One region of the Rhodoligotrophos defluvii genome, then DNA from elsewhere that is predicted to be linked to it. Evidence: predicted binding sites of a transcription regulator. Region 1 holds the regulator's gene; each other region holds the start of a gene.
The links. The regulator LexA, encoded in region 1, represses DNA repair genes until DNA is damaged. The targets are predictions, from matches to a motif close to TGTTCNNNNTGTGTTCNG.

Region 1 (9,723 bases):
GCTCGAGGCAACGCTCATGAGCCTGCTGGTCTTTGCCGGTGCCTCCCAATTCGTGGCCATCGACATCTGGCAACAGCCTGTACCCTGGCTTCTCCTGGGCGTCACCGCCCTCACGGTCAATCTTCGGCACGTGATGATGTCGGCCTCGATCGGCAGGCATTTCCAGCATTTCGGGCCGGTGGAGCGCTGGATCTACCTCTTCTTCCTCACCGACGAGGTCTGGGCCTTCTGCGAGAAGCGCGCCATGCGGGCTCCGCTCTATCCCGCCTATTTCGCGGGCATAGCCTTTGTGCTGGTGGTGAGCTGGTCCGGATGGACAGCGGCCGGCGCCCTGCTCGGCGCAGCCATGGGGTCCGCCGAGCGCTATGGCCTCGATTTCGTCTTCACGGCGTTGTTCGTCGGGCTGCTGGTGGGGTTCTGGAAAGGCCCGCGGACCGGCATTGTCATGGGCACGAGCGGTGTTGCGGCCGCCATCGCGCACGAGGCGATCGCCGGCCCGTGGTATATTCTGATCGGCGGCTTGGCTGGAACCGCGGCAGGCGCGTTGATGCTTGCGCCGACGCGCCAGCAGGAGCAGCCGTCGTGAGTGTCGACCCACAGGCGCTGCTCGCCATCCTGGCCATGGCGGTGGCCACCTATCTCACCCGCATCGCCGGGCTTGTGGTGCTGCGCTACGTCAGCTTGACGCCGCGCGTGCGTGCGGCTCTCGATGCGCTGCCTGTGGCCGTGCTGACCGCGGTGGTAACCCCCGCCCTGTTCCTCACCGGGCCGGCGGAAACGGCGGCAGGCCTCATAACCATCGCGGCCGCATTCCGGCTGCCGCTGCTGGCCACCATCGTGGTTGGCGCCGTTTCAATCATCGCCATGCGCTGGCTTCTGGGCTAATCCCGCCGAGTAAAACTAGCGCAGCGGGGCGGTGGCCTGGGCCAGCCAGCGCGCCGCATCCGGGTCGAGCAACGGCCCCACCTCGTCGTGCACCCGTTGATGATAGGCGTTGAGCCACGCGAGTTCTCGCTCGTCCAGCAGGTCGGTGGCAATCAGCCGCCGGTCTATGGGCGCAAGCGTCAGCGTCTCGAAGCTGTGCATGGGGCGGTCGCCGCCCGGAATGGGCTCGGGCGCGCGCACCACAACAAGATTCTCGATCCGGATGCCGTACTCGCCTTCCTTGTAGTAGCCCGGCTCGTTGGAGAGGATCATGCCGGTCTCCAGCGGCACGATGCCGGTCTTTGCGATGCGGGCCGGCCCTTCGTGCACGGAGAGATAGCTGCCCACCCCGTGGCCCGTGCCGTGGTCGAAATCGAGACCCGCCTGCCATAGCGCGGCGCGTGCGAAAGCATCCAGCTGGGCGCCGTTTGTGCGTTGCGGAAAGCGGGCCAGCGTGACCGCGATCATGCCCTTGAGCACCCGGGTGAAGCGGTCGCGCATCTCCGCCGTCGCTTCGCCCACGATGACGGTGCGCGTGATGTCCGTGGTGCCGTCCAGATATTGCGCGCCGGAATCGATGAGATAGATCTCTCCTGGCCGGATCTCGCGGTTGCTTTCCCGCGTCACCCGATAGTGCGGGATGGCCGCATGTGGTCCCGCCGCCGAGATCGTGTCGAAGCTGATCTCCTTGAGCAGGCCCGTTTCGCGCCGGAACTGCTCGAGCGCCTCGGCGGCCGCGATCTCGTCGAGCTTGCCCGTCGGCGCCTCACGATCGAACCAGGCCAGAAACTGCACGACGGCGACCGCATCGCGCCGGTGGGCCATACGCGCACCTTCCAGCTCGACCGGGTTCTTGCGGGCCTTCGGAAGAATGCAGGGGTCGCTCCCCTGCACGATCTCGCCTCCGGCGCGTTCGATCAGGTCGGCAATGCGGCTGGCGGTCCAGGCCGGGTCGAGCAGCACCCGCGCATGCCGGCTGCCCAGGGCGGCGAGCGCCGACGAGAGCTCTTCCTGTGGCCGCAAATCGATGTCGCCGGCCAGCTGTGCCCGCACGTCCTCGTCGACCTTGGCGGGGTCGACGAACAGCTCGGGCCGGCCTTCCCGCGGCACGATGGCGAAGGCAAGCGCCACCGGCGTATGGGCGATGTCGGCCCCGCGGATATTGAACGCCCAGGCGATGGAATCGGGCTGGGTGAACACCACCGCGTCTGCGCCGCTCCTGGCAAGGGCTGCCTCGATCTCCGTCCGCTTCTCCGCCCAGCGGCGGCCCGCATATTGGGTGGGATGGGTGGTGAGCGGCGCCGTCGGTTTCGGCGGCTGCTCGCGCCAGATCGCATCGACGAGATTGGCATCCTCGACGGCGACCATCTCGGCCTCCGCGGCGGCACAGGCCTTGGTATAGCGCTCCACCTGCTCCATCGTGAGAAGCCACGGGTCATAGCCGATGCGCTGCCCGCGCTTCAAGGCGCCACGGAGCCACTCTGCCGGTGGCTCCTCCACCAGATGGCGCAGCTCGATGAGGTTTGTGTCGACCTGGTTTCGCGCCTGGATCGTGTAGCGGCCATCGACGAACAGGACGGCCTGGTCCAGCAGGATGACCGCAAGCCCCGCAGAGCCCGAGAAGCCGGTGAGCCACCGCAGCCGCTCAGCATGAGGAGCCACATACTCGCCCTGGTGCTCGTCTGCGCGCGGCACGATATAGCCGTCGAGACCGCGCTGCAGCAACTCATCCCGCAGTGCGGCAATCCGCTCGGCGCTCTCGCGGTGATTACTCCCGCCTTCGAAGCTTTGAAACATGCTGGGCCTCCGGTCCCTTCTGCTTATCCGGAGCCGCTCTATCGCGCAACAGCCCTCCGATTTGCGGGCTGCAGGCCACCATTATGGGCTGCAGATCGGGGCTCCGCCTCCCCGCTCCTGCAGATGTCATGAAGCTGCCATGCTGAAAGCGCAATACTAAAGCTCTTGGATGGGACCGTTTGACATCTATAACGCGAGCTCATAGGCTAATCACAACAGTACCGTGCAGAACGGGAAAGAGCTTCGGTGTCACCGGTCTCGCTCGACCGCCTATCGATTGGGCAGGCTCACATCGGCAGTGCCCCTCGGGTAAGTTAGGCAAATCTATGGCAGACGAGACTGCTTTTCGGCCGTTCAGTTGCGGGGCCGTTTCACGACTGCTTCTAAATTGCGCGAAAACTGCCGTCATGATGATCACCACTCCAACCAGCGGGTGGGATGTTAACGAGGGATTAACGAGACATGCGCGAAACGCAATGCTGCGATGCAAACAAGCCGCTGGCGAGTGCACCATGGCCACGCCTATATAGCGCGTGGAACAACGCGGTGGGGTTCTCTCCCAGACGTGTAGCACCGGGGGCGGTGCACCTGGTCCGCAGCCGAAAGGCCGTTCGCGGATGAGAGACACCGTGCAAGATGCGATGGAGAATGAAATGAGTGTCATCAGTTTCGAAAAGGACCGTTCGGTCAATGGCCGTTCTGTCCGCGCGGGGGGTGCCGAGCAGGCTTCCTCCGGCTTTGCCGGCCGGATCCTGGCCCGTGCGAAGCGTTATCTGGAGCTGTCCCGCGCCGAGCGCGAGCTCGACCAGCTGGACGACCGGCTCCTGGCCGATATCGGCCTCAACCGCGGCGATATTCGCCGCATGGTCTGGGGTACCGAGGCTCAGCGCTAAGCACCGCCGCTAACGGTATCGGATCGCCAGCGCTGAGTTTCTGGTCTGGTGGAGCGGTCGATGCGACCTTACGCCAGGCGGACCGGACACTGGGTTAAGGACAATGCCTCGAAGCACCGCTTCGGGGCATTGTTCGTTTGCGGGGCTTGCCAAGCACCAGTGTCGACCAGCCGTCGATGCGGATCCTGCGGTGCAGCAACAATCCGTGCGGACGATAGGCGGCGAGAATCCGCGCCTCCTGCGAGTGGGTGAAGCCAGAGAGGATCACGCGCCCCCCCGCCGCCAGCAGCGCGCACAGGCCCGGGGCCAGCGCCTTGAGCGGCTGGGCGAGGATATTCGCCATAACGAGCCGGTAGAGGCCGCGGCTGCGGATGAGCGGGTGCGACAGCCCAGGCGCACAGCGTGCCGCAAGCTGGGGGCCGACCCTGCATTTGATTGCATTGGCTGAAGCTTGCGCCACCGCAACCGGGTCGATATCCGTGGCGAGCACGGGCAGGCGGGTCGCTTGCGCATAGGCGATGGCGAGAATTCCGCTGCCGCAGCCCAGGTCGAGCGCCGGGCTCAGCCATCTGCTGCACGGCGCCTGCTCTTTCAAAAGTTGGTCGAGGGCCGCAAGGCAGCCGCTGGTCGTGCCATGATGGCCGGTGCCAAAGGCTAGGCTCGCCTCGATTTCTATCGCCTTTGTGCCCGGCGGCGCGCGTCCGCGATCATGCGCCCCATGAACGAAGAATCGGCCGGCCCGCACGGGGGCCAAGCCCTTTAGGGACGCCGCCACCCAGTCCCGTTGCGGCAGCGGCGCCAGCGACCAGGGGCGCCCCGCGAGCATGGGAACGTCTGCCGTATCCGGTGGGCTTGCAAAATGCGCCTCCACCCGCCAGCACACTTCGTCCGCCTCCTCCACCAGCGACACCGAAACTGGGGCCGGCTCGAGCAGGTCCATCTCATCGGCCAGCCGATGAGCCTCGTCCAATGGCAGATTGCTGACGGTCAACACATGCATCGAGGCGCTTATGGCCCGCCGTTTGGCCTCGATCAAGCTTTCGAAGAGCGCGATGTGGCTTGCCGGCCCGGCGCATGCGCCGCACAGCAGAGCGACAGCTGAGTGCCCGCAACTGGGCCATGCCAAGCTTCCGCAGCATTCAGCTCAGCTTGTTGCCACAGCGCCCGCCGAGATTTTGCCCAGTGGCAATCTCAGTGGAGTGCGAAACTATGCTTGGCTTAATCCCCATCACAGTGTTGGGAAGAGTCATCACGGAGTGGCGGCGCGCGACGGCGCCGGCCGATGAAACACCATCGTGCCGGCAAACCGAAGAGGCCGCGGCCGGCGATGCCGGCGCATGCGGACCGGGGCTCCCGATGTGGGATAAGCTTCCCTTTATCGACATCTGGCCGTTGATCTGATTGGACACGGAGGCTGTACGCGTTCGCCGGGATCATTTTCTTTGATGCCCGGCAACGCGGCTTCGCGTTCCGGGTGTAGTTTGGCACCTGTGGCATCTTTCATGGCCATGGGAGCGATCCAATGCCTTCGCCTTCTTGCCCAAATGGCTAGTTATTGGCTCCCCCCGTCCTAAACGGGAGCGCAAATGATGATGCACCAACTCGCTACAGCCGCGGAGTTGTTCTTTCCCATTCGACTGCTCGTAAAGCTCGGCTTCAGCCTGTTTGGCGGCTCCGACGCCGACCAAGACCACGTGGGCGCGCCAAACGAGACCGCCACCGCCGTCGAGCTTCCGCTTGCCCCGGCGGAACCATCGCATGAGAACGCGATTCCCGAGCAGCTGCCGCTCGTCGCGCCTGCGATCCTGGCAGTCGCCGACGACAGGGCTTTCGCAAACGAAGAAGACGAGACGGCCGAGGCTTTGCCATCCGCAGGAGATGCCGGGATTGCGGAGGCCATGCTCTCCGCGCTGGTCCTATGGTCAGGCCTCGAACCTGAAGAGGAAACAGCTCGGCAGGAAGCGGCAACCACAAGTGCAGACCTGCCCGCCCAGCCTGCGACGGCACATGAAAGCACCGAGCGGATGCCTGTCTATCATCCCCATCTCGAATTGCCGATCAATCCCGCCCTGCTTAAGAAGATTTGCGACGGCCTTCACGCCATCGGCCGCCCTTGTTCGGCGATGGCCCTTGCAAGCCGCGTCCGCACGCCCAAGCAGAACGACGAGAGTGACCTCCGCGAGGAGACCCATGGCGAATTTCATTCCGCTCACGCCGCCGAGGGAACGTCGGATCTCCTGGTTCTCGCCTGAGCCTCGATTGGCGGCGTGACCCCGCGTGGTGCGCTCGCGACCCGCGTTCCCCAAATTGCCTGTTCCCCTCCGGGATCAATTCCCAAAGCATTCTCGAGCGAAGGGGATGCCGGTTCGCGTGAAGAAAATGCGACCAAGCAAGAACCTGAAGCGGTTCCGCGATTCAAAGAAAAGCGGAACAGCTCTAGAACGGGATGATGGTTCGTTGAACCGCCATCCCGCTCCAATCCTGCGAATCCCGCGTTGGGCGTAGTCCTTCTCCGAAAACCAGTGTCCGCGTTCCCCTCGTGGATCTCCGGTTCCCTGGCGCAGATCGTTGGCCTTGCCTGGTGATCACCCCAATGACCACGCCCCGTCGAATTGAGGAGCGTGGGGATGGCCCCGCGCCCCTTCCCTAATGGAGCCGGACTCACACCTCTCGATTGCGCTCGGGGAGTTGAATACGACGGGCGGACTGTGAAGGCTGCTCGGCAGCCCGCATCAGTGTCTGCTTTGGCCCTGACGGCCCAGCGGAGCCAAGCCATGACCTTTTTTCCAACGACACCAGCAACTTGCGTCACTGCCGCGCGCGGCAGTCCACACAGAGGCCATGACGGAAAGCCAGCGGTATCTCGCTACCTCCCTTGAGCACAAGGCATCGCACGCCCCAAAGCTCATAATGCGGCAATCCCCAGCCCTAATACCGCCGGATCAGCGCGACGAGCTTGCCCTGGATACGCACCCGGTCGGGGCCGAAAATGCGGGTCTCATAGGCCGGGTTCGCGGCTTCCAGAGCGATGGAATCGCCCTTGCGCCGAAGCCGCTTGAGGGTCGCCTCCTCCCGGTCCACCAGAGCAACCACGATCTCGCCGTTATTGGCGTGATCGGCGCGCCGGATAAGAACCGTGTCACCCTCCAGTATACCCGCATCGACCATGGAATCGCCTCTGACTTCTAAGGCGAAATGCTCGCCGCTTCCCAAGAGATCGGGCGGCACGGCGATGTTGTGGGTATGATCCTGAATCGCATCGACCGGCACGCCGGCCGCGATGCGCCCCATGACCGGAACGATGGCCGGGGTCAGCGAGTCCTTGTCGCCGCCCGCCGTGGGGCGCACCTTCCCCAGAGATCCTTCGATCACATTGGGGCTGAAGCGCTTGGGTGCAGACGAACCCAGGCTGCCCGCATGGCTATCAGGCAGCCGGACAACTTCGAGCGCCCGTGCCCGGTGCGGCAAACGGCGAATGAAGCCCCGCTCTTCCAGAGCGGTGATCAGGCGGTGAATGCCGGATTTGGACCGCAGGTCCAGCGCCTCCTTCATCTCCTCGAACGAAGGCGGCACACCAGCTTCCTTGAGGCGCTCGTGAATGAACATCAGAAGCTCGTGTTGCTTGCGCGTCAGCATATCAGGCCAATCCCGGCTGGCGAGCGGCGAACGATTTGAAAACGGCCGCCGACTCGAAAGAGAACAAAGACGAAACCCTTATACGCGTTCTATATATGTTCGGCAAGGTTAAGGCGGCGTAAATTTGCAGGCTCGAAGCCTTGAAAGCTGCCCAATCCCGCCCACGGTCTGGCGGCCCCAGCACAGGGAGATCCGCAATAAGGGGCGGGCGGGTCAACCATCGGCATGTCGCAAGAGATCGAGCCGAACCGTCCGGAGCCGATCAGCATCCGCCCGACGCCGGTCGGCCCGAAAAGACCGGCGGTCGTGACATGAGCAACCAACGACCGAAACACAACCACGATCGGGGGCGCCCGCACGGCAGCACCCGACCTCACGAGCATCATCCCGCCGCTTGGACCGGCGTGATCGGCAACAGCCCCAAGCCCGGGCGGGCTGCTCAATCGAGATCGACCGCGTCGCTCTCCTCGCCCCGCAAGAGCGAGCTCGCCACCAGCCCCGCATTGCTCCGGATTGCCTGCTCGATCTGCGCCGCAATGTCCGGGTTGGCCTTTAGAAAACTCTTGGCGTTCTCCCGCCCCTGCCCGATTCGCTCCGAATTATAGGAGAACCAGGAGCCGGACTTCTCGATGATGCCGGCGGTGACACCGAGATCGAGCAATTCGCCCGTCTTGGAAATGCCCTCGCCATACATGATGTCGAACTCCACCTGCTTGAACGGCGGCGCCACCTTGTTCTTGACCACCTTTACCCGAGTCTGGTTCCCCACCACGCTGTCCCGGTCTTTGATCGCGCCGATCCGGCGGATATCCAGACGCACCGAGGCGTAGAACTTGAGCGCGTTGCCGCCCGTGGTGGTCTCGGGATTGCCGAACATGACGCCGATCTTCATCCGAATCTGATTGATGAAGATCACCATGCAATTGGACTTGGAAATCGAGCCCGTGAGCTTGCGCAGCGCCTGACTCATCAGACGTGCCTGCAGACCGGGCAGGCTTTCGCCCATTTCGCCGTCGAGCTCGGCCTTGGGCGTGAGCGCGGCGACCGAATCGATGACCAGGACCTCGATGGCGCCCGAGCGCACCAGCGTATCGGCGATCTCCAGCGCCTGCTCGCCCGTATCCGGCTGCGAAATCAGCAACTCGTCGAGATTGACCCCCAGCTTGCGCGCATAGACCGGATCAAGCGCATGCTCGGCGTCGATGAACGCACAAATGCCGCCGCGCTTCTGCGCCTCGGCGACCGTGTGAAGCGCGAGCGTGGTCTTGCCCGACGATTCCGGTCCGAAGATCTCGATCACCCGGCCCCGCGGCAGGCCGCCGATGCCGAGCGCGATGTCGAGCCCCAGCGAGCCGGTCGAGACGGCTTCGGTCTCCACCGCCTTGTCGCCCTGCCCGAGCTTCATGACGGAGCCCTTGCCGAAATGCCGCTCGATCTGTCCGAGGGCCGCTTCGAGCGCCTTTTGCTTGTCCATCGCCCCGCTCTCGATCACCCGTAATTCTGGTCTCGACATCTGGCGCTCCTTATTTCACATGCGTCTGTGCCGCGCAACGGAACCGCGTGCACCCCGCAAGTGTACGCATTTTGTTTCATTTTTGTTCTGTTGACAAGTCCCTTCGCCGGAGCAGCTCCCATGGGATGGGTGGTTCTTGTGGAAATCCCGTGAACGGGGTCGGGTGCCGGTTCGAGGGGCGCTGCAAGTACAATCAGACGCCAGTGGGGAGAGAGAAGCGCGGCACCCGACCCCTCTCCGCACCATCGGCGGAGCCGGGAGGGGCGGAGATGCTTGGCGGCAATGGACCAGATCCAGGCCGCTGCACCGTTGAGACGGCGCAACCACAACCTTTATACGGTGAATATCCCCGTAATACAACTTTTTAGTGTTTGCGCAGTCCCCATGATTCCCCCAAAGATGGTCGGTGGCCAAACCAAGTCCAAAACGAGGCGTCTCGGCGGCCAGCGGGGGTCTTGCGTCTAGGTTACGGATTATTTATGCTGCATCGCAAAAGAAGAGTGGTCCCGGTAAATGTTTGCTAAGGAGTATGGAACTTTCTGATCGAAAAGCCGTTTACGCGTCAGCTCTCCGCCCACTACACGAGAATAACGGAACAAAGCAGATGCCTCGTCTCATTGTCGTCTCCAACCGCGTTGCACGATTTGGTCAGAATGAGGCGAATACCGGAGGACTAGCGACAGCGCTCAAATCGGCATTGGAGGATCAGGGCGGCATCTGGTTCGGCTGGAGCGGCGACACAGTCGACGGCGAGCCCGGCCCGCCGCGGCGCGAGGTGCACGGGCCGATCATCCGCGCCACCGTCGACCTCCAGCGCAACGAGTTTCAAAGGTTCTATACAGGCTTCTCCAACGGTGCATTGTGGCCGCTCCTGCATTATCGCACCGATCTCATGGATTTCCATCAGGCCGATTACGAGGCATATCAGCGGGTGAACGAGCGCTTCGCCGTGGAGCTGAT
Region 2 (9,723 bases), on a different contig from region 1:
GGTGAAAACATTCCTGGAATGGCGCTTTGCTGCCGAGCTGGCGGGCACGGTGCGGCACTGAGGATGGGCATTATGGCTGCTGATGCGATTGCGAACCCGTTCATTGCCGCCTTCGAGGCAGAAGCCACCGCGCAGCCGAAGCCGAAGGCTGCCGGCGCGTGGGGCCAGCCGATTGCCGTGACCGTGGAGGGGGTGCGCAAGTCGTTCGGCGACACGCCCGCCCTGCACGACGTTTCCCTGGCGATCAGGCCGGGCGAGCTCATCGCCCTGCTAGGGCCGTCCGGTTCCGGCAAGACCACGCTGCTGCGCATTCTGGGCGGGCTCGACGAGCCGAGTGGCGGCCGCGTTCTCTTCGGGGACGAGGATGCGCTGCGCTTGTCGGTGCAGGAACGCAATGTGGGCTTCGTCTTCCAGCATTACGCGCTGTTCCGCCATATGACCGTGCTGGACAACGTCGCCTTCGGCCTCAAGGTGAGGCCCGGGGGAACGCGTCCGTCACGGCGGGACATTCGCGAGCGCGCGCTCAATCTCATCCGCCTTGTTCAGCTCGAGGGGTTTGAGAAGCGCTATCCGGCGCAGCTCTCGGGCGGTCAGCGGCAGCGGGTGGCGCTGGCCCGCGCGCTGGCCATCGAGCCGCGCATCCTGCTGCTGGACGAGCCGTTCGGGGCGCTGGATGCCAAGGTGCGCAAGGACCTCAGGCGGTGGCTGCGCGAGCTGCATGACCAGACCGGCCATACCACGGTGTTCGTGACCCACGATCAGGACGAGGCTCTGGAACTCGCCGATCGGGTGGTGGTCATGAGCAATGGCCGCATCGAGCAGGTGGGCACGCCGGACGAAATCTATGACGAGCCCGCAACCGCCTTCGTCGCCGGGTTCATCGGCGAGGCGAGCCGATTCGTGGTCCAGGTGGAAAAGGGCGACGCCCTGCTGTATGAGCGGCCGATCAAGCTGCCGGTCGAGGTGCCCCGGGACGGGCGCTATACGGTTTTCGTGCGCCCGCAAGACATCCTGCTGGGGCCGAGATCGCCGGGCGACCTGCCGGGGGTGGTGCGCGCCATTCGCCGGCACGGGGCACTCCGGCGCGCGGAAATCGCGCTGGCCGACGGCTCGTCGGTGGTGGAAGCGGACTCTGCGGCCTTGATCAATCTGCGGGTCGGCCAGCAGGTCGGGCTGACCTTCAGCCGGGTCGCGCTGTTCCCTGCCGCCGAGGGGCAGAGGTGAGCAGGCGAAAAGCTCTTGAGCATTTCCGCTTTTCTTCGAATCGCGGAACCGCAGATCAAGGTCTTGCTTGGTCGCATTTTCTTCACGCGAACCGGTATCCACTTCGCTCGAAAAATGCTTAGGCTTCCAGGCAAAGGCCGAGCTGCTTCTCGCTGCGTTCTATAGAAGGTGAGCGCCAATGGATCGCATTCCAAGGTGGCGCTGGCGGAGGGGATATGACGTCGATCGATTGGAAGTTTCTGCTGCTCGATTACCAGGGACGGATCGGGCGGGCCTTGTGGTGGCTCGGCATGCTGGCCGTGCTCGTGCTGTCGTTCATCGGCTATCTGCTGTTTGGCTCCGATGGTCTGCTGGCCTATCTCACCAATCTCGTTCTCCTGTTCTTGACCCTCTGCATCCATATCAAGCGCTGCCACGACCGCGACCAGAGCGGCTGGTGGGTGCTGCTGCTGTTCATTCCCGTGGTCGGTTTCCTTTGGGCACTGATCAATCTCGGGCTGCTCGAAGGCACCCCCGGGCCGAACCGATTCGGCCCGGATCCGCTCGGGCGCGTGTAAGCGTCATCTCTGCGAACCGAAAGCCGGTCAAGGGAACAGGTGCTTTCCACCTCATCCCGCCAGCCTTCGGCTCGGGATCATGCGCTGCTCATGCGGCGGCCACGCGCGCGCCTCAGCCTTACCGGCTTGCCGGTCCCCGGCTGGCCGGGGGCCGACTGGCCGGAGCGAGGCCTCACTCTGCTGCCTGCGAGGAGGCGCTCTGCCGCTGCATGTGGCGCCCCTCGAGGATCTCCTCGGCGATCTTGTTGGAGAAGGCCTCCAGATCTCCCGGGTTGCGGCTGGTGATAATGCCCTGGTCCGTAACCACAGGCTGGTCGACCCATTGGGCACCGGCATTCAGCATGTCGGTCTTGATCGACTTGTAGGAGGTGGCCTTGCGATTCTTGATGATGCCGGTCTCGATCAAGAGCCAGGGGCCATGGCACACGGCCGCGATCACCTTCTTCTGGCGGTCGAAATCACGGATCAGCGCCAGGACTCGTTCGTTGATCCGCAGCAGATCCGGATTGATCTGGCCGCCGGGTATGACGATGGCGTCGTAGTCGTCGGCCTTGACCTGGTCAACGGTGAGATCGACCGGAACCTCCCGGCCCCAGTCCTTCATATCCCAGCCCTTGATCTTCTCGGCCTCGGGCGAGGCCACATGCACCGTGGCGCCGGCCGACCGCAGGCGGTCGCGCGGCACTTCGAGCTCCGACTGCTCGAAGCCATGGGTGGCGACGATGACGATCTTCTTGCCTGAAAGGTCATGCATGGCTTGCTCCTGAGTTTGCGAGATTGCTCTGGGAAACAAGCCTTCGCGGGCAGGGTTCCGACATCGCGGCGAGCCTGCCCTCGTCATTCGGCCGCAGCCCTGCGGCTTGCCCGATGCCGCTGCAGAACCTCCTTCAGGAACCTGCCCGTGTGCGAGCGCGGGCTGGCGGCCACCTGCTCGGGCGTGCCGACCGCCACGACCTCGCCGCCGCCGTCGCCGCCCTCGGGACCTAAATCGATGATCCAGTCGGCGGTCTTGATCACCTCGAGATTATGCTCGATGACCACCACGCTGTTGCCCTGCTCCACCAGCTCGTGCAGCACCTCCAGGAGCTTTGCCACGTCATGGAAATGCAGCCCGGTGGTCGGTTCATCCAGAATGTACAAGGTGCGGCCTGTGGCACGCCGCGACAGCTCCTTGGCGAGCTTGACGCGCTGCGCCTCGCCGCCGGAGAGGGTGGTGGCCTGCTGTCCCACCTTGATATAGCCAAGACCGACGCGGTCGAGCGTTTCCATCTTCTCGCGCACGGCCGGCACGGCCTTGAAGAACTCCTTCGCCTCGGCCACCGTCATGTCGAGCACATCGGAGATGGACTTGCCCTTGAACTTCACCTCCAGGGTCTCGCGGTTGTAGCGGTGCCCGTGGCAGACGTCGCAGGTGACATAGACGTCCGGCAGGAAATGCATCTCGATCTTGATCAGACCGTCGCCCTGGCAGGCCTCGCAGCGCCCGCCCTTGACATTGAAGGAGAAGCGCCCCGGCTGGTAACCGCGGGCCTTTGCCTCGGGCAGGCCGGCAAACCATTCGCGGATCGGCGTGAAGGCGCCGGTATAGGTGGCCGGATTTGACCGGGGCGTGCGGCCGATCGGCGACTGGTCGATATCGATGATCTTGTCCAACAGTTCGAGCCCGTCGATCCGGTCGTGGGCGCCCGGCTGCTCGCGGCTGCTCATCAGCTTGCGCGCGGCTGCGCGGTACAGCGTGTCGATGGTGAAGGTCGACTTGCCGGAGCCCGAGACGCCGGTGACGCAGGTGAAGAGGCCGAGCGGGATTTCAGCGCTCACATTCTTCAGGTTGTTCGAGCGTGCGCCCACCACCTTGAGCATTCTGTTCTTGCTCGGCTTGCGCCGCTGGCGCGGCACGGGAACCTGCATCATGCCGGTGAGATATTGGCCGGTGAGGCTATGGGGCGAGGCCATGACCTGCTCGGGCGTGCCCTGGGCCACGATCTCGCCGCCATGCACGCCCGCGCCCGGGCCGATATCCACGACATGGTCGGCCAGGCGGATCGCATCCTCGTCATGCTCGACCACGATTACCGTGTTGCCCAGGTCGCGCAGGCGCTTGAGCGTGTCGAGCAGCCGCGCATTATCGCGCTGATGCAGGCCGATCGAGGGCTCGTCGAGCACATAGAGCACCCCGGTGAGCCCGGAACCGATCTGGCTCGCCAGCCTGATGCGCTGGCTCTCGCCGCCGGAAAGGGTGCCGGAATTGCGCGAGAGCGTGAGGTAATCCAGACCCACGTCCACCAGGAACCGCAGCCGCTCCCGGATCTCCTTGAGGATGCGTCCGGCGATCTCCTGCTGCTTGGGCGTGAACGAGACCTCGATCGAATCGAACCAGGCCTGCGCCTCGCGAATGGATTTTTCCGTGGCTTGGCCGATATGCAGGCCTGCGATCTTGACCGCGAGCGCCTGTGGCTTCAGGCGATAGCCCCCGCACGCTTCGCAGGGGTGATCCGATTGGAAGCGCGAGAGCTCCTCACGCACCCAGGATGATTCCGTTTCGTGCCAGCGGCGCTCGATATTGGTGACGACCCCTTCGAAGACCTTATGGGTCTTGTAGCTGCGCACGCCGTCATTATAGACGAAGGTGATTTCTTCCGGCGCCGAACCGTAGAGGATCACATTGCGCACGCTCTCCGGCAGCTCTTGCCAGGGCGTGTCCATGCTAACGCCGTAATGCTTGGCGAGGGCCTCGAGGGTCTGCACGTAATAAGGGGAGGTATTGCCGGTTCTCGCCCATGGCAGCACGGCGCCGCGGCGCAGGGAAAGGCTGGGGTCCGGCACGACGAGCTCGCCCTCGAACTTGAGTTCCGTTCCCAGTCCGTCGCAGCGCGGGCAGGCGCCATACGGGTTGTTGAAGGAGAAGAGCCGCGGCTCGATCTCATCGATGGTGAAGCCCGACACCGGGCAGGCGAAGCGCTCGGAGAACGTCACCCGGCGCGGATTGCCCCGTTCGTCCCTTTCATCCGCATGTTCGGCGATGGCGATGCCGTCGGCGAGGCCGAGCGCGGTCTGCAGGCTGTCCGCCAGCCGGCCGGCAATGTCCGGGCGCACGACGATTCGGTCGACCACCACGTCGATATCGTGCTTGAACTTCTTGTCCAAGGCGGGCGCATCTTCGATCTCATGGAACTCGCCATCGATCTTGACCCGCTGGAAACCCTGCTTCTGCAGCTCCGCCAACTCTTTCCTGTACTCGCCCTTGCGGCCGCGCACAACGGGGGCGAGCAGATACAGCCGTGTGCCTTCCGGCATCTCCAGGATGCGGTCGACCATCTGAGAAATGGTCTGGCTCTCGATGGGAAGCCCGGTCGCGGGGGAATAGGCAATGCCAACCCGCGCGAACAGCAGCCGCATATAGTCATAAATCTCGGTCACCGTGCCGACGGTGGAGCGTGGATTGCGCGAGGTGGTCTTCTGCTCGATGGAGATGGCGGGCGAGAGCCCGTCGATCTGATCGACATCGGGCTTCTGCATCATCTCGAGGAACTGTCGCGCATAGGCCGACAGCGATTCCACATAGCGACGCTGGCCCTCCGCATAGATCGTGTCGAAAGCGAGGGACGACTTGCCGGAACCCGACAGCCCGGTGAACACGATCAGCTTGTCGCGCGGAAGCTCGAGCGAGATGTTCTTGAGGTTGTGCTCCCGCGCGCCCTGGATGGACAGGACCTTACGCGAAGAGGAGGGGCCAAGATCGTTGCTCATGGGTGTGACATTTCCACAAGGCGACGACAGGCCGTGCTTGTCGCCCTGACAGCGCTCCGCCCGCCGGATTGCGGTTGGAACAATACAAGAACAAAATTCCCGATGGACGTCAATGGTGCATGTTGCGACCGTTGCGCCGCTGGAACGTAGTGGCCCGGCCTGGCTTTGGCAATGCGGCCTTTCGGAGACGGCGCCGCGTCGCGAGAGTTCAGGCTGCAGGGACAATGCAAGTCATTCAAAAGAAACGCCGACCTGTTTCTTCCGACGACGGCGGATTGTGTGAGTTTTCCCCAGACGCAAAATGCCGTTCAGGAAAAGCATTGCGTGAGGAAGCAGGATGTCATAGAACAAAAAGGAAACAAATGCGCGGATGGGGGCCTTCCTGTGGGAACAGGGGACCGGGGGTGGTGAATGCCCGGCAAGCGCGCTAGGGTGGCGGCAAACAGGACGTGTGCCGAAAGGAGAAGTCTCATGGCAGGTTCGGTGAACAAGGTGATCCTCATCGGCAATCTCGGAAAGGATCCCGAAATCCGGCACACCAAGGATGGTCGCCCGGTCGCGTCGTTCAGCCTGGCGACGACGGAGAATTGGCGCGACCGCCAGAGCGGCGAACGCAAGGAGCGGACGGAGTGGCACAACATCGTGATCTTCAGCGAGGGCTTGTGCAAGGTTGCCGAGCAATACCTGAAGAAGGGGTCCAAGGTTTATGTGGAAGGGCAGCTGCAGACCCGGAAATGGCAGGATCAGAACGGCAATGACCGCTACACCACCGAGGTGGTGCTCCAAGGTTTCAACGCGACTTTGACGATGCTGGATGGTCGACCGGGAGCGGGAGGGGATGTGCAGGACATTGCCGGCGACTTCGGCCGTTCCGGCCCGATGGATCGCGGCCAGCGCCGTCCTGCGCAGAGCTTCTCCGAAGAGCTTGACGACGAGGTGCCGTTCTAATCCTTTGCTTGAGCGTTGATCTTTGCCGAAAACCGGTTCCCAACGTTTTGCTACCCGCGGACCTTCGGTTCGGGGATCACGCTAACGGCGCGCATCTGCCGAGGGCTTTGATCTTCGGTCGCGACGGGGCGACCCAGACGCGTTGCCCAAGCCTCATATTGGTTTCTGCTAACCTTTTCATTGGACGATCAGGCGCATAGTCGGTTTGGGTTGGGTGCTCAGGCTGGCATGCGATTGTCGAGACGATGGGAGTTGGGCATGCGCTGTGCCGTTCTCTTGGTCATGTTGATGCTTGGTCCAATGAACGCTGCGGTGGCTCAGCAGGCAGCCGGCGGACAGCCGGAAGCAGAGCTGTCGTCAGGGCAGGCCGCTGCGCAGGCGCCCGACCGGCGGGCAGGGGCGAGCTCGCAGCCGACACCTGCTGCACTGCCCGCTCAGCCCATGACCGGCCGGATGCTGAGGGCGCTGTTCCCTGGCAAGTTCGAGGCCGTGTGGAAGAACCGGCGCACGCTTATCATCGGTGCGGACGCGGACGGACGGCTGAAGGGTTACTCGGACGGCAAGTATGATGCCGGACGATGGGAAATCAGCGGCAACAAGCTCTGCATCTCCTTCGCGGTGTGGACGGGCGGAGATCGCAAATGTGGCGAGGTCTATCGCGGCGATGGCTGGTTCATGGGGCTGTTGAACAAGAAGGGCGAGGCTCATCTGCGGTTCAGGAAGCGCTAAGCCCCGCGGCCTGGGGATGATCTTCATTTCGCTTGATACGGCTGGCGAGGGTCGCTAGGCGGGATTAGACTTGCTTTCCGCGTCTGGAGGTCACGATGCGTCCCAACGATTTCCGATCGCTCGATTTCGGGCTGGGCGACACAGCCGACATGCTGCGCGATACGGTTCGCGCCTTCGCGGCGGACGAGATCGCGCCCATAGCCGCTGCCATCGATCAGACCAACGAGTTCCCGCGGCATCTCTGGCCCAAGCTCGGCGCGCTCGGGTTGCACGGCATCACAGTCGAGGAGGAGCATGGCGGTGCGGGCCTCGGCTATCTCGAGCATTGCGTCGCCATGGAGGAGATTTCCCGGGGATCGGCAGCGGTCGGGCTTTCCTACGGCGCCCACTCCAATCTTTGCATCAACCAGATCCGCCGGAACGGCACGGACGAGCAGAAGCGCCGGTTCCTGCCGAAGCTGATCTCGGGCGAGCATCTCGGTGGGCTCGCCATGTCCGAGCCCGGCGCGGGATCCGACGTGGTCTCGATGCGGCTGCGTGCCGAAAAGCGGGGTGACCGCTATATCCTGAACGGCACCAAGTTCTGGATCACCAACGGCCCCGGCGGCGATGTGATCGTGGTCTATGCCAAGACCGATCCCGCGGCTGGGCCCCGCGGCATCACCGCCTTCATCGTGGACACCTCGAGCAAGGGCTTTCGGGTGGCGCAGAAACTCGACAAGCTGGGAATGCGGGGTTCGGACACGGGCGAGCTGGTCTTCGAAGATTGCGAGGTGCCCGAGGAAAATGTGCTCGGGGCGGTCGGCAAGGGGGTCAACGTGCTCATGTCGGGCCTCGATTACGAGCGGGCGGTGCTGGCGGCGGGGCCGCTCGGCATCATGCAGGCGTGCCTGGATACGGTGCTGCCCTATGTGCACGATCGCAAACAGTTCGGGCAGCCGATCGGGACATTTCAGTTCATCCAGGGCAAGATCGCCGACATGTACACCACCCTGAATGCCGCGCGTGCCTATGTCTACGCCGTGGCTCGGGCCTGCGATCGGGGGCAGACCACCCGGAAGGATGCAGCGGGAGCGATCCTGTTCGCGGCGGAAAAGGCAACCTGGGTGGCGCTCGAGGCGATCCAGTGCCTCGGCGGCAACGGCTATATCAACGACTATCCGACGGGCCGCCTGCTGCGCGACGCCAAGCTCTACGAGATCGGCGCCGGGACGTCGGAGATCCGCCGTATGCTGATCGGCCGCGAGCTCTTCGAGGAATCGGCTTGATGGGAGGAGACCGGCAGGACCTGTCTGTTTCTGCACCGCGTGTTTCTGCATCTCTGCATCGCGCGCGCCTGCAGGCGTTGAAACAGGCTGTTGCTTGGCGCGTTTGGCACGCCTGAGACCGTACGCACGCATCGCGTCGGCGCGGGACGGGAGCGCTGCCTGAGATGTCGGTGAGGTTCCGGGGGCGTGATGCGCGTTTTGGGTGTGCCTGACGGGAAGGCGGAGCAGGAGGCCTGACCGGGGCGGAGCGGAGGGATGCCGGTGCCCGTGCCTGTCGGCGTCCTGTCGTGTCTTCGCATTCTATAGCGTGGTGCGCTATTGGCGTGGTGCATCGGTATCGAGAGGGAGGCGGAACAGGGCGCCGCGGTGCGTCCAGCTTTCTCACCTCGCCGTGGAGGCACTGCGGTTCGGTGTGACATGGTTGGGGTGTTCCGTGCGGCAAGTGCGGCGGGCTCTCTTGATGGCGGGCCTTTTAAATGATGGCGGGTCCGCTTAATGGGCGGGGCATCTTGTTGGCGGGCCCGCTCAGCGGTGGCCGTTCTTAACGGCGGGCCCTTTTAACGGTGTACGGCGTGCCTGTTTAACGGGGTGCCACGTGGCGGCCTCGATGCGCGTCTGGGGGTACGTTCCCGTCTGTTGTGTCGCGTAACGCATGCTGTTCGGTTGTGTCGCGTAACGTCGTGTCGGGTAACGCGTGCCGGCCGCTGAGACGCTGCCTGCTGTTGCGTTGGATGGGTTGACGCAGTCGCTGCGGCTGCCGTGTCGCCCGGGGGTTGGTGGCTGATACTGACGGCTCGGCGCGATGTGCTTGGGCTCTTTCGTTTCTGCCCTGCGCCTGTGCGATCCTGCCGCGCACGGCCTGCAGGGCCTGTTGAGACTGCGATCGTGGCCTCGCTGGCATGCGAGGTCCTTCACGTTGGACCGGATCATGCGCTAGATTCCTTCGTCTTGTCGCATTTTCTACGGTCGCCTGTGGCCAGTTGACGAAAATGCTCCGGTCGCGCGCGGCTTTAGGGGAAGCTGGGGCCAGCGGGATCGGGGGAGGTGACCGGCAGACCGTTCCCGCATGTGCGGCAGACTGGCGGCCGGACCGCGGGCGGGGCTCCATCCGCGCTGGGATAGCTGGGGAGGGTGCAGGGTGGTGTTGGGTCGGACAGCCAGATGTGCGGCGACGGCACCAAGGGCTTTCGCCGGCCGATGGCACGCGGGCCGAGAGCTTGGTCTCTCGCGGGCTGGTTCAGAACTTGCTC
Region 3 (9,723 bases), on a different contig from region 1:
CATCCAGACCGTCGCGCAGACCCTGCAGGCTCTGTTCGCCTCGCAGGAGGTGACGCGATATATCGACCGCGGCCGCGAATACCCGGTCATCGTCCAGGCCGGCGACGAGGACCGCCAGACGGCGCAGGATTTGGGCGCATCCTTCGTGCGCACCAATTCCGGCAAGTTGGTGCCGCTGAGCTCGTTCATCAGCTTCCGCTCCCATGCCGCCTCCGCCAGCCTGGCGCGCTATGACCGCTTGCCCTCGATCACCCTTTCGGCGTCCCTCGCCGAGGGCTATGACCTCGGCACGGCCATCAGTGCGATCCAGGAGTTGGCGAACGAGGTTCTCCCCGTGTCCGGGCGGCTCAGTTTTGCAGGCCAGTCCAAGGAGTATCTCGAGACCTCGAGCGGCGCCAATCTCAGCTTCCTCTTGGCCATCCTCATCGTGTACCTGGTGCTGGCGGCGCAGTTCGAGAGCTTCGTCCACCCCTTGACCATCCTGCTGTCGGTGCCGTTGGCGGTGACCGGCGCCTTCGCCACCATCTGGTTCACCGGAGGATCGCTCAACATCTACAGCCAGGTCGGGCTGGTGCTGCTCGTCGGCCTCATGGCCAAGAACGGCATTCTCATCGTGGAATTCGCCAATCAGCTGCGCGACGAGGGCAAATCGGTGCGCGATGCGATCCTGGAAGCGTCGGTGGTGCGGTTGCGGCCGATCCTCATGACGGTGATCGCCACCGTGCTCGGCGCGGTGCCCCTGGCGATCGCGACCGGCGCCGGCGCCGAGAGCCGCAGCGCCATCGGCATGGTGATCATCGGCGGCTTCGGCATCGCTTCCGTGCTCACCCTTTATCTCACGCCGGTGCTGTATGACCTGATGGCGCGGCTAACCCGCCCGCGCGCCCACGTCACCCAGCAGCTCGAGGCGGAACTCGGCGGCAACCAGCGATCGTAATAATGTTGTTACACGATTGTCATATTCCGATGTGAAGGATATCGGCGGTTGCGAACGGCTTCCGGTCTGATAGTTTGTCGCACGACAGGTACTGGGCCGGAGTGTCTGCCAGTTCGGGCACCGGGGACTATTGTTGAGCGACGAGACCGAAATCAAGCTGGCGATCCAGGGGGAAGGGCTCGCCGCTGCGGAAGCGCTGTTTGCCCAAGACCCGCCTATTGCGGTTGAGTCCACCTATTTCGACACGCCGGATCTTCTGCTGCGCCGGCATGGCATTCAGGTGCGTCTGCGACGTGACGGCCCCGCGCTGCTGCAGACCGTGAAACTGCCCGATGGGGACGGCGGCGCCTTGACCCGGGCGGAACACGAGATTCCCATCCGCACGCCCCGCCTCAAGCGCGACCACCTGCTGGCCGTCGCCCCGGAAGATCTCCGTGACGAAATCGCCGCCAGCGAGCTCTCGGCCGTTTTCACCACCCGGTTCACGCGCCGTCGCCACCGGGCCGGAGAAGGCGAGGTCGCCGAGCTCGCCTTCGACCGGGGCGAGATCGTCCATGGCGCGGAGAAGGTGCCGATCTGCGAGGTCGAGGTTGAGCTCAAGGGCGAGAACATCGGCGCTTTCGTCGCCGTCGTTCTGGATTTCCTCGACCGGGTTCCGGCAAGCCTCATCGCCAGCGGCAAGGCGGCCCGCGGCTATCGCCTGGTCTCGGGAGAGGCGCCGGCGGCTGTCCACGCGCGCAAGCTGTCGCTGCCGCCACGCATGCTTCTGCCGGATGCGATCCGGCTGATGCTGCGGCATGGCTTCACCCAGTTCCTCAACAATGTGCCGGCGGCCCATGCAGGCTTGCCCGATGGGCTTCACCAGATCCGGGTGGCCTTGCGTCGCCTGCGGTCGACCATCTCCGCCTTCGCCCCGGTGATGGACACGACCGATGCGGCGCGCCTGCTCGAGGGGATCAAGCAGCTCTTCGCCACGTTCGGCGCCGTGCGCGAGGCCGATGTCTTCGTGGCCGATACCCTGCCGCAACTGGTCAAGGCCGGCATGAAGCCGAGCCTGGCCGAGCTGGTGGAGGAGGAGGCCGCCCGCTGCCGTCGTGCGGGACAGGAGAAGGTGGTGGCACAGCTGGAAAGTCCCGACACCGCCCGGCTGGTGATCGAGCTCTACGGATGGATCGAGGCTGGCAGCTGGCTCAAGAGCGGCACCCCGCTCGATAAGCTGCTCGCCCGCCGCCCGGTCGCCGACTTCGCGGCGCCGCGCCTGCGCAAGCTGCACAAGCGCTTGCTCAAGAAGGGGAGGGCGGCACGGCAATCGGTCGTGCTGGACGAGTGGCACGAGGCGCGCATCGCCGCCAAGAAGCTGCGCTATGCGGCGGAGCCCTTGCTGTCGACGCTCGATCTGCCGGCCGAGCTGGCCGACAGCTACCGCAAGACGGTTGAGGCGATCCAGAGCGAGCTGGGCCGGCTGAACGACCTCCATGTCGCCGAGGCGTTTCTGGAGCGGCTCGTCCAAGAGGCAGCCCCGCAACGGCGCCGGCCGCTGAAGCGGGCTTTGGCGGTTCTGCACGACTGGCGCCATTCCGCCGAGGACAGCTTCATCGTCGAGGCGGCCCGCGCCTTCCGCCAGTTCGAGAAGGCCGGCTTTCCCTTGCGCAAGAGAACGGGCGAGGAATGACCTTTTCGGTTGCGGTCATGAACACCAAGGGAGGCTGCGGCAAGACCACCGTCGCCACGCATCTGGCCGCGGGCTTTGCCGCATCCGGCCTGATCGCCGCGCTTGCGGATTACGACAAGCAGAAGAGCGCTTGTCTGTTCGGAGAGCTGCGCCCAGAGAGCGCCGCCCCCATCGAGGTGATCGACTGGCGCGGCGCTGGCTTCGGCAAGGTCGGCCGCTCCGTCCAGCGGCTGATCATCGACTGTCCGGCATCCCTCAAAGCCGGCCGCGCTCGCGAGGTCATCCGCGAGGCTGACGCCGTCGTGGTGCCGGTGCAGGCCTCCATCTATGACGAGCGGGCGACCATCCGCTTTCTCGATGAGATCGAGGATCTCAAGAAGATCAGGTCGGGCAAGAAGCAGATCCTGCTGGTGGCCAACCGCTTCCGCCCCACCAGCCCCCAGGCCAAGCGGCTGGAGCGGGTGCTGCTGGGCCACGGCCACGCCATTGTGGCGCGCATCTCCGACAAGAGCCTTTATCCCAAGCTCGCCGAGCAGGGGCTGACCGTGTTCGATCTCAAGAGCAAGTCGGCCGCCAGCGAACAGGAAAGCTGGCTGCCCCTGCTGGAATCCTTGGAAAAATCGGTAAGCTGAGGTCCAGCCCTAAACCTGGGCCTTACTCGAGCGCTTGTCTATGCCTTTGAAATGGCCGCGGGCTTGCAGCCAGGCCAGCAGAGCAAGCGAGGGGAGCGCGGCAGCCGAAGTGAGAATGAAGAACACGACCCACCCGGTGACCTCGGCCACATAGCCGGCCGTCGAGGCGAGCACGGTCCGGCCCACCGCGGACAAGGCCGAGAGCAGCGCATATTGTGTGGCCGTGTGCAACGGGCTGGTGCACAGGCTCGACAGATAGGCCACGAAGATCACCGTCCCGATGCCACCGGCGAAATTCTCGACCGAGATGGCCACCGCCAGCGCGGTAAGATCGGTGCTCATCCAGGCGAGCCACGAGAACACGAGGTTCGAGGCCATCTGCAGAATGCCGGCAATCCACAGGCAGGCCGCCATGGGATAGGTGCGCGCGATGAGGCCGCCGGCAAGGCCGCCCAGCAGCACGGCGAAAAACCCGACCCCCTTTACGATCGCCGCATAGGCCGTCTTGTCGAACCCGATGCGGATGACGAACGGGCCCGTCATCACCCCGGCGAAGGCATCGCAGAACTTGAACAGCAGCACGAACAGCAGGATGGCCGCCACATAGGGCTTGGACAGGAAATCGGTGAAGGCGCCGATTGCGGCGCCCCATAGCTTGAGCACGGGATTGCCGACGGCCGCGGCCTCCTGCGCCTCGTTTTCGGCAGCCTGCTCCGCTTGTTCCGAGGCGCGGGGTTCGGTCGCAAGCAGGCTCGCGCCCATGCCCACCGCCATGAGAGCGGCCATGGCCGCATAGCCGTAGAACCAGACGCTGCCCGCCGCGATGCCATTGGCCTCGAGCCAGCCGACAAGGGCGATGACGAAGGCGGAGGAAACCAGCATGCCGACGCGATAGGCGGGCACGAACACCGCCATGCCGGCGGCCTGCTGGTCCACGCTGAGGCTTTCCACCCGGAACGCGTCGATCACCGTGTCCTGGGTGGCGGAGGCCGCAGCCAGCAACACCGCGCCCAAAGCCACCCACCAGGGCGATGCCACGGGATCGAGACTGCCCAGGAATAGGATCGTGCAGATCAGCAAGAGCTGCGACAGGATCAGCCAGCCGCGGCGGCGCCCCAGCAGCCGCGACAGCACCGGCACCTTCCAGGCGTCCACGATCGGCGCCCACAGGAACTTGATCGTGTAGGGCAGGCCGACCAGCGAGAACAGGCCGATCGCGCCGAGATCGACACCGCGGTCGGCCATCCAGATCGCCAGGGTCGAGCCGGACAGAGCCAGCGGCAGCCCGGACGAGAAGCCGAGGAACATCACGATCAGCACGCGCGGTTCGAGATATACGCGCAAGCTTTTCAGCCACCGCGCCCATTGCTCTGCTCTCGCCGTATCGCTAACGCTCATTCCACAGGAGCTCCTTGTCTTGCCTGCCAGAGCAATCATTCAGGCATGACCATAATGAGGCCAGAGCACGATGTCCTTGCTTAACCGTCTGGCCAGGGCCGATTTGCCGGCTCGGTCAAGACGGCGGCCGCACTGCGATCTCGCTGATCCGCCGAGCAAGCCGTGTGCCAGAACACGCGCGCTCCTCGTTCTCGCGTGAACAGAGCGCCTAGCGAGGAAGGCTACTCCCCCGCTGCAAGCCGTGCCCCGGCGGCACCCATGCGCGAGGGCCCGGTCACTGCGGCGCTTCCGGCGGGGGCCTCAGCCCCGGCTGCGGTGGGCGACAACTCCATCTGCTCGATCCGCACCCCGCGCCTGGCGATCTTGTCCGCCGAGATGGCGATCTTCTCGATATCCTGATTGGCTTGGCCGAAATGCTTCTTGAGATCCAGCACCCGGTCGTGCAGCCGGCCGACATCATCCAGAATCGCCGCCACCTCCGCCTTGATCAGCCCCGCCTGCTCGCGCATGCGCACGTCCTTGAATACGGCTTGCAGCGTCTGCACTACCAGCATCAGGATATTGGGCGAGGCGATGATCACCCGGGCGCGATGCGCCTGCTGGATCACATCCTCGAAATGCTCGTAAAGGTCCGCATAGATCGCTTCCGAGGGCACGAACATCACCGCCGTGTCGTGCGTCTCGCCGGAAATGAGATATTTCCCGGCAATGTCCTTGATGTGCTTGGCCACGTCCTGCCGCAAGCGCTGCGCCGCCATCCGGCTCTCGCCCTCGCTGCGCGCCGCCTTGAGCGCGGAGAACGCCTCCAGCGGGAATTTGGCGTCGATCACCAGCTTGCGCCCGGTCTCCGGCAGGTCGACCAGGCAGTCCGGCCGGGTGCCGTTGGACAGGCTCGCCTGAAAACCAAAGGTCCCCATCGGCAACCCGTCCCTGATGATAGCCTCCATCCGCGCCTGGCCGAAAGCGCCGCGCGCCTGCTTGTTCGACAGGATCTCCTGCAGGCTCACCACCTTCGAGGTGAGCTCGGTGATGTTGCGCTGGGCGCGGTCGATGACCGCGAGCCGCTCGTGGATCTGGCCGAGGCCGTCGCCGGTGCGGCGCGCCACCAGATCGAGCCGCTGGTCCAGGGTCCGCGCCAGATGGCTCTCGCGACTGGCCACGATGTCGGCGAACGAGCGCAGCTGGCCCGAAAGCTCCACCAGCCGCTGCTCCACCTGCTGCGTCCGCGCGAGAGAAGCCTGCTCGGCCTCCCGTCCACGGCGCGCCGCCCGCCATGCCAGGAACAGGCAGGCGGCGAGCAGCAGAAGCGCCGCCACGCCGAACGCCGCGGCCGCATGAATATAGCTTACACGCAGCCCGGCCATGAGGAGCAGGGGTTGATCTAGGTCCAGCATGGCCGCGATCCTACCAGATCTGGCGCTCAGGTCTAGACCAAAACGTGAACATTTGGACTGGCCGTTGAACCTGGCCGGGCAAACGGCAGGTTGCAATTGACCAGCATGCGCCCGTCGCCTATCTGACGGCCTGGAGGTCATTTCATGAGCATTCATACCATTATTCAATTGCCGGACTCGCGCCTGCGGGAGGTTTCGAAGCCGGTCGTCGCCGTCACGGACGAGATCCAGACATTGGTCGACGACATGTTCGAGACCATGTATGCGGCACCGGGGGTTGGCCTCGCCGCCATCCAGATCGGCATGCCGCTGCGCATCTTCGTCGCCGATGTGGCCAAGGGCGAGGAGCCGCCTCAGCCGCTCACCTTCATCAATCCTGAGATCACCTGGTCGTCGGAGGCGCTGACCGAGTATGAGGAGGGCTGCCTGTCCATTCCCGAATATCAGGACCTGGTGCAGCGCCCCGCGGAGGTGAAGATCCGCTTCCTCGACCGTCATGGCGTACAGCAGGAGATGCATTGCTCGGGCCTGCTGGCAACCTGCGTCCAGCACGAGCTCGATCACCTCAACGGCGTGTTGTTCATCGATCACCTCTCCCGGCTTAAGCGGGAGCGGCTGCTCAAGCGCTTTGCCAAGGCCAGGCGGCTGAAGGAAGTGGGTTAGCCCCGCCGTTTGGCGATGGCGAAGGGGAGGGGCCGCCGATGCGCCTGATCTTCATGGGAACGCCGGCCTTCTCCGTGCCGGCTCTGAACGAGATCCTCGGCCAGGGGCACGATATCGCCGCCGTGTACACCCAGCCGCCGCGTCCGGCCGGGCGCGGCATGGGCCTGCGCAAGTCCCCCGTTCACGCCTTCGCCGAGGCAAGCGGGCTCGCGGTTCGTCATCCCGAGAGCTTGAGGGATCCGGCCGAGCAAGCCCGTTTCGCCGCATCGGGCGCCGAGGCGGCGGTCGTGGTGGCCTATGGCCTCATCCTGCCCCGTGCCGTGCTCGATGCGCCCGCCCTCGGCTGCTACAACATCCACGCGTCGCTTCTGCCGCGCTGGCGGGGCGCCGCCCCCATCCAGCGCGCCATCATGGCCGGCGATGAACGCACCGGCATTTCCATCATGCGCATGGAGGCGGGGCTCGACACCGGGCCCGTCTGTCTCACCGAGACCGTGCCGATCACCGCCGAAACCACGGCCGGCGACCTGCACGACCAGCTCGCAGAGGTCGGCGCGAGCCTCATGGTGCGCGCGCTCGCCGCCCTGTCGCGCGGCGGGCTGGCCTGCAATCCGCAGCGCCCGGAGGGGGTGACCTACGCGGAGAAGATCGGCAAGGCGGAAGCACATGTCGACTTGAACCAGCCGGCTGGCCGCGTGCTGCGGCACATCCACGGGCTCTCCCCTCATCCCGGCGCTTGGGTCATGCTCGATCCGGCGGCCAAGCCGGTGCGGCTCAAGCTGCTGCGGGTGCAAATGGCGGACGGGGAGGGGCGGCCGGGCGAGGTGCTGGACGATGCGTTGACCATCGCCTGCGCCAGTGGTGCCATAAGGCCGCTGCTGGTGCAGCGCGAAGGCAAGTCGCCCATGGAAACGGCAGAATTCCTGCGCGGCACGCCTATCCCCGCAGGAACCGAGCTCGGCTAACGCTGTGCGGCCGTCAGACCGGCCGCACCTCGACCACTTCCGGAATGAAGTGCCGCAGCAGGTTCTCGATTCCGTGCTTCAGCGTGGCGGTGGAGCTCGGGCAGCCGGAGCAGGCGCCCTCCATGTTCAGGAACACCACGCCGTCCCGATAGCCGTGGAAGGTGATATTGCCCCCGTCTTGCGCGACCGCGGGCTGCACGCGGGTCTCGAGCAGCTCCTTGATGGTCTCGACGATCTCCTCGTCCGCATCGTCGAAGAATTCCTCCCCTTGCACCTTCGCTGATGCGCCTTCATCGAGCACCGGCTGGCCGGAGAGGTAATGCTCCATGATCACGCCGAGAATGGCCGGCTTGAGGTGCTGCCACTCGCCATCGGCCTTTGTCACGGCGACATAGTCGTCCGCCAGGAACACGCCGGTCACGCCGTCGATCTCGAACAGCCGGCGCGCCAGGGGCGAGACCTGCGCCTCGTCCTCGTTGCGGAAGTTCCGCGGCTCGCCGGCAAGCACGGCACGGCCGGGCAGGAACTTCATGGTGGCCGGGTTCGGGGTGGCTTCCGTCTGGATGAACATGCGCAACTGTCCTTGGGCAAGCGGCTCTTGATCGCGATAAGAGATCGCGATTCTCGAGGCCGAAACGACATCTGTGCTTAAAATAGTTCTAGGGTGCCGCCAAGTCCAGGCGCGGGCCGGCTGGAATGAGGCGCTTTCCCGAGTGGCGGGATAGCGCTCTGCGCAACGTGCCGGCCCAGCCGTCACATCACCCAGCCGCCGTCGATGACGTGGATCTGTCCTGTCACGAACCGCGACTCGTCGCTGGCGAGATAGATGATCAACGGCGCGATCTCGTCGGCCGTGGCCAGCCGGCCCATGGGCTGACGGGCGATGAAGGCCTTGCGCGCGGCCTCGTAGTCGCCGGACGCCCGCATCCGCTCGTTCAGCGATGGCGTGTCCACCGTGCCCGGACAGATCGCGTTGCAGCGGATCCCCTCGGCTACGTAATCCGCTGCCACCGCCTTGGTCAGCCCGATCACCGCCGCCTTCGTGGCGCTGTAGACCGCGCGATTCGGCACGCCCTTCACCGAAGAGGCGACCGATGCCATGTTGATGACCGAGCCTCCGCCCTTCGCCAGCATCAGCGGCAAAAAGGCTTTCAAAACACGGAATTGGCTCTTTACGTTGAGATCGAACGAGAAGTCCCAGCGCTCCTCCGTCGTCTCGAGAATCGTGCCGTTGTGGACATAGCCGGCGCAATTGAACACGATGTCGGGCGCGCCAACCCGCGCCGGCGCCTGCTCCACATCCTCGGCCTTCAGCACGTCGAGCACGAAGGTCTCGATCTCGCTGTGCTCTGCCGCAAGGGAGGCGAGGGCATCGCTCGAGATATCGGTGGCGAACACGCGCGCGCCTTCCCGCGCCATGGCGGAGGCAGCTGCTCGCCCGATGCCATGCCCGGCGGCCGTGATGAACGCCGTCTTGCCCGCAAGTCTTCCCGACATGCTCCTCTCCCGACCGATTCCCGCCTGAAATGCATAATCCGTCTGGGGAAAAGCGCAAGACTGGGCAGAAGGCGCATGACAGCCGCCCGCGAGATCAGTTCAATAGAACAGGGTTCAGCCAGGGAGAGCGCATCAGATGCGGATTGGATTCGCAGGGGTGGGATTGATGGGCCAAGGCATGGCCGAAAACCTGTTGCGGCATGGCCATGAGCTCAATGTGCTCGGCCACCACAATCGCAAGCCGGTCGAGGCGCTGGCCGCCCTCGGCGCCGTGGAGTGGAAGGACGCGGCCGCGCTCGCCGCCGAGAGCGAAGCCATTATCCTGTGTCTGCCCAACTCCGCCGTGGTGGAGGCGGTGATCGAAAGCATGGGGCGCGAGATGCGCGCAGGCCAGCTGATCATCGACACCACCACCGCCAACCCGGAATCGACCCGCAGGCTGCATGCGCAGCTCAAGGAGAAGCACATCGCCCTCGTCGACGCGCCGCTGGCCGGCGGACCGAAGGAATCGAAAGCCGGCCAGCTTGGCGCGCTGGTGGGCGCCACCGAGCACGATTTCGCGCGC

Region 2: the regulator LexA is predicted to act here: its motif matches at 5,872-5,889, upstream of E4P09_RS09140 (single-stranded DNA-binding protein).
Region 3: the regulator LexA is predicted to act here: its motif matches at 6,067-6,084, upstream of E4P09_RS00515 (DNA recombination protein RmuC).

Annotation. Positions count from the first base shown of each region.
Region 1 is NZ_SZZM01000007.1:121,060-130,782, reverse strand. Features, by position in the region: gene E4P09_RS23170 (AzlC family ABC transporter permease) at 1-586, shown strand, start outside; gene E4P09_RS23165 (AzlD family protein) at 583-885, shown strand; gene E4P09_RS23160 (aminopeptidase P family protein) at 901-2,721, opposite strand; gene E4P09_RS23155 (DUF1127 domain-containing protein) at 3,375-3,614, shown strand; gene E4P09_RS23150 (50S ribosomal protein L11 methyltransferase) at 3,709-4,605, opposite strand; gene E4P09_RS23145 (hypothetical protein) at 5,201-5,866, shown strand; gene lexA (transcriptional repressor LexA) at 6,543-7,250, opposite strand; gene recA (recombinase RecA) at 7,690-8,763, opposite strand; gene E4P09_RS23130 (alpha,alpha-trehalose-phosphate synthase (UDP-forming)) at 9,368-9,723, shown strand, end outside.
Region 2 is NZ_SZZM01000002.1:271-9,993, reverse strand. Features, by position in the region: gene cysW (sulfate ABC transporter permease subunit CysW) at 1-61, shown strand, start outside; gene E4P09_RS09160 (sulfate/molybdate ABC transporter ATP-binding protein) at 172-1,224, shown strand; gene E4P09_RS09155 (DUF805 domain-containing protein) at 1,440-1,781, shown strand; gene E4P09_RS09150 (type 1 glutamine amidotransferase domain-containing protein) at 1,954-2,535, opposite strand; gene uvrA (excinuclease ABC subunit UvrA) at 2,619-5,528, opposite strand; gene E4P09_RS09140 (single-stranded DNA-binding protein) at 6,000-6,476, shown strand; gene E4P09_RS09135 (hypothetical protein) at 6,777-7,205, shown strand; gene E4P09_RS09130 (isovaleryl-CoA dehydrogenase) at 7,301-8,473, shown strand.
Region 3 is NZ_SZZM01000001.1:108,288-118,010, reverse strand. Features, by position in the region: gene E4P09_RS00535 (efflux RND transporter permease subunit) at 1-937, shown strand, start outside; gene E4P09_RS00530 (CYTH and CHAD domain-containing protein) at 1,071-2,609, shown strand; gene E4P09_RS00525 (ParA family protein) at 2,606-3,241, shown strand; gene E4P09_RS00520 (AmpG family muropeptide MFS transporter) at 3,251-4,639, opposite strand; gene E4P09_RS00515 (DNA recombination protein RmuC) at 4,861-6,033, opposite strand; gene def (peptide deformylase) at 6,178-6,696, shown strand; gene fmt (methionyl-tRNA formyltransferase) at 6,735-7,661, shown strand; gene E4P09_RS00500 (NifU family protein) at 7,675-8,232, opposite strand; gene E4P09_RS00495 (SDR family oxidoreductase) at 8,415-9,158, opposite strand; gene E4P09_RS00490 (NAD(P)-dependent oxidoreductase) at 9,295-9,723, shown strand, end outside.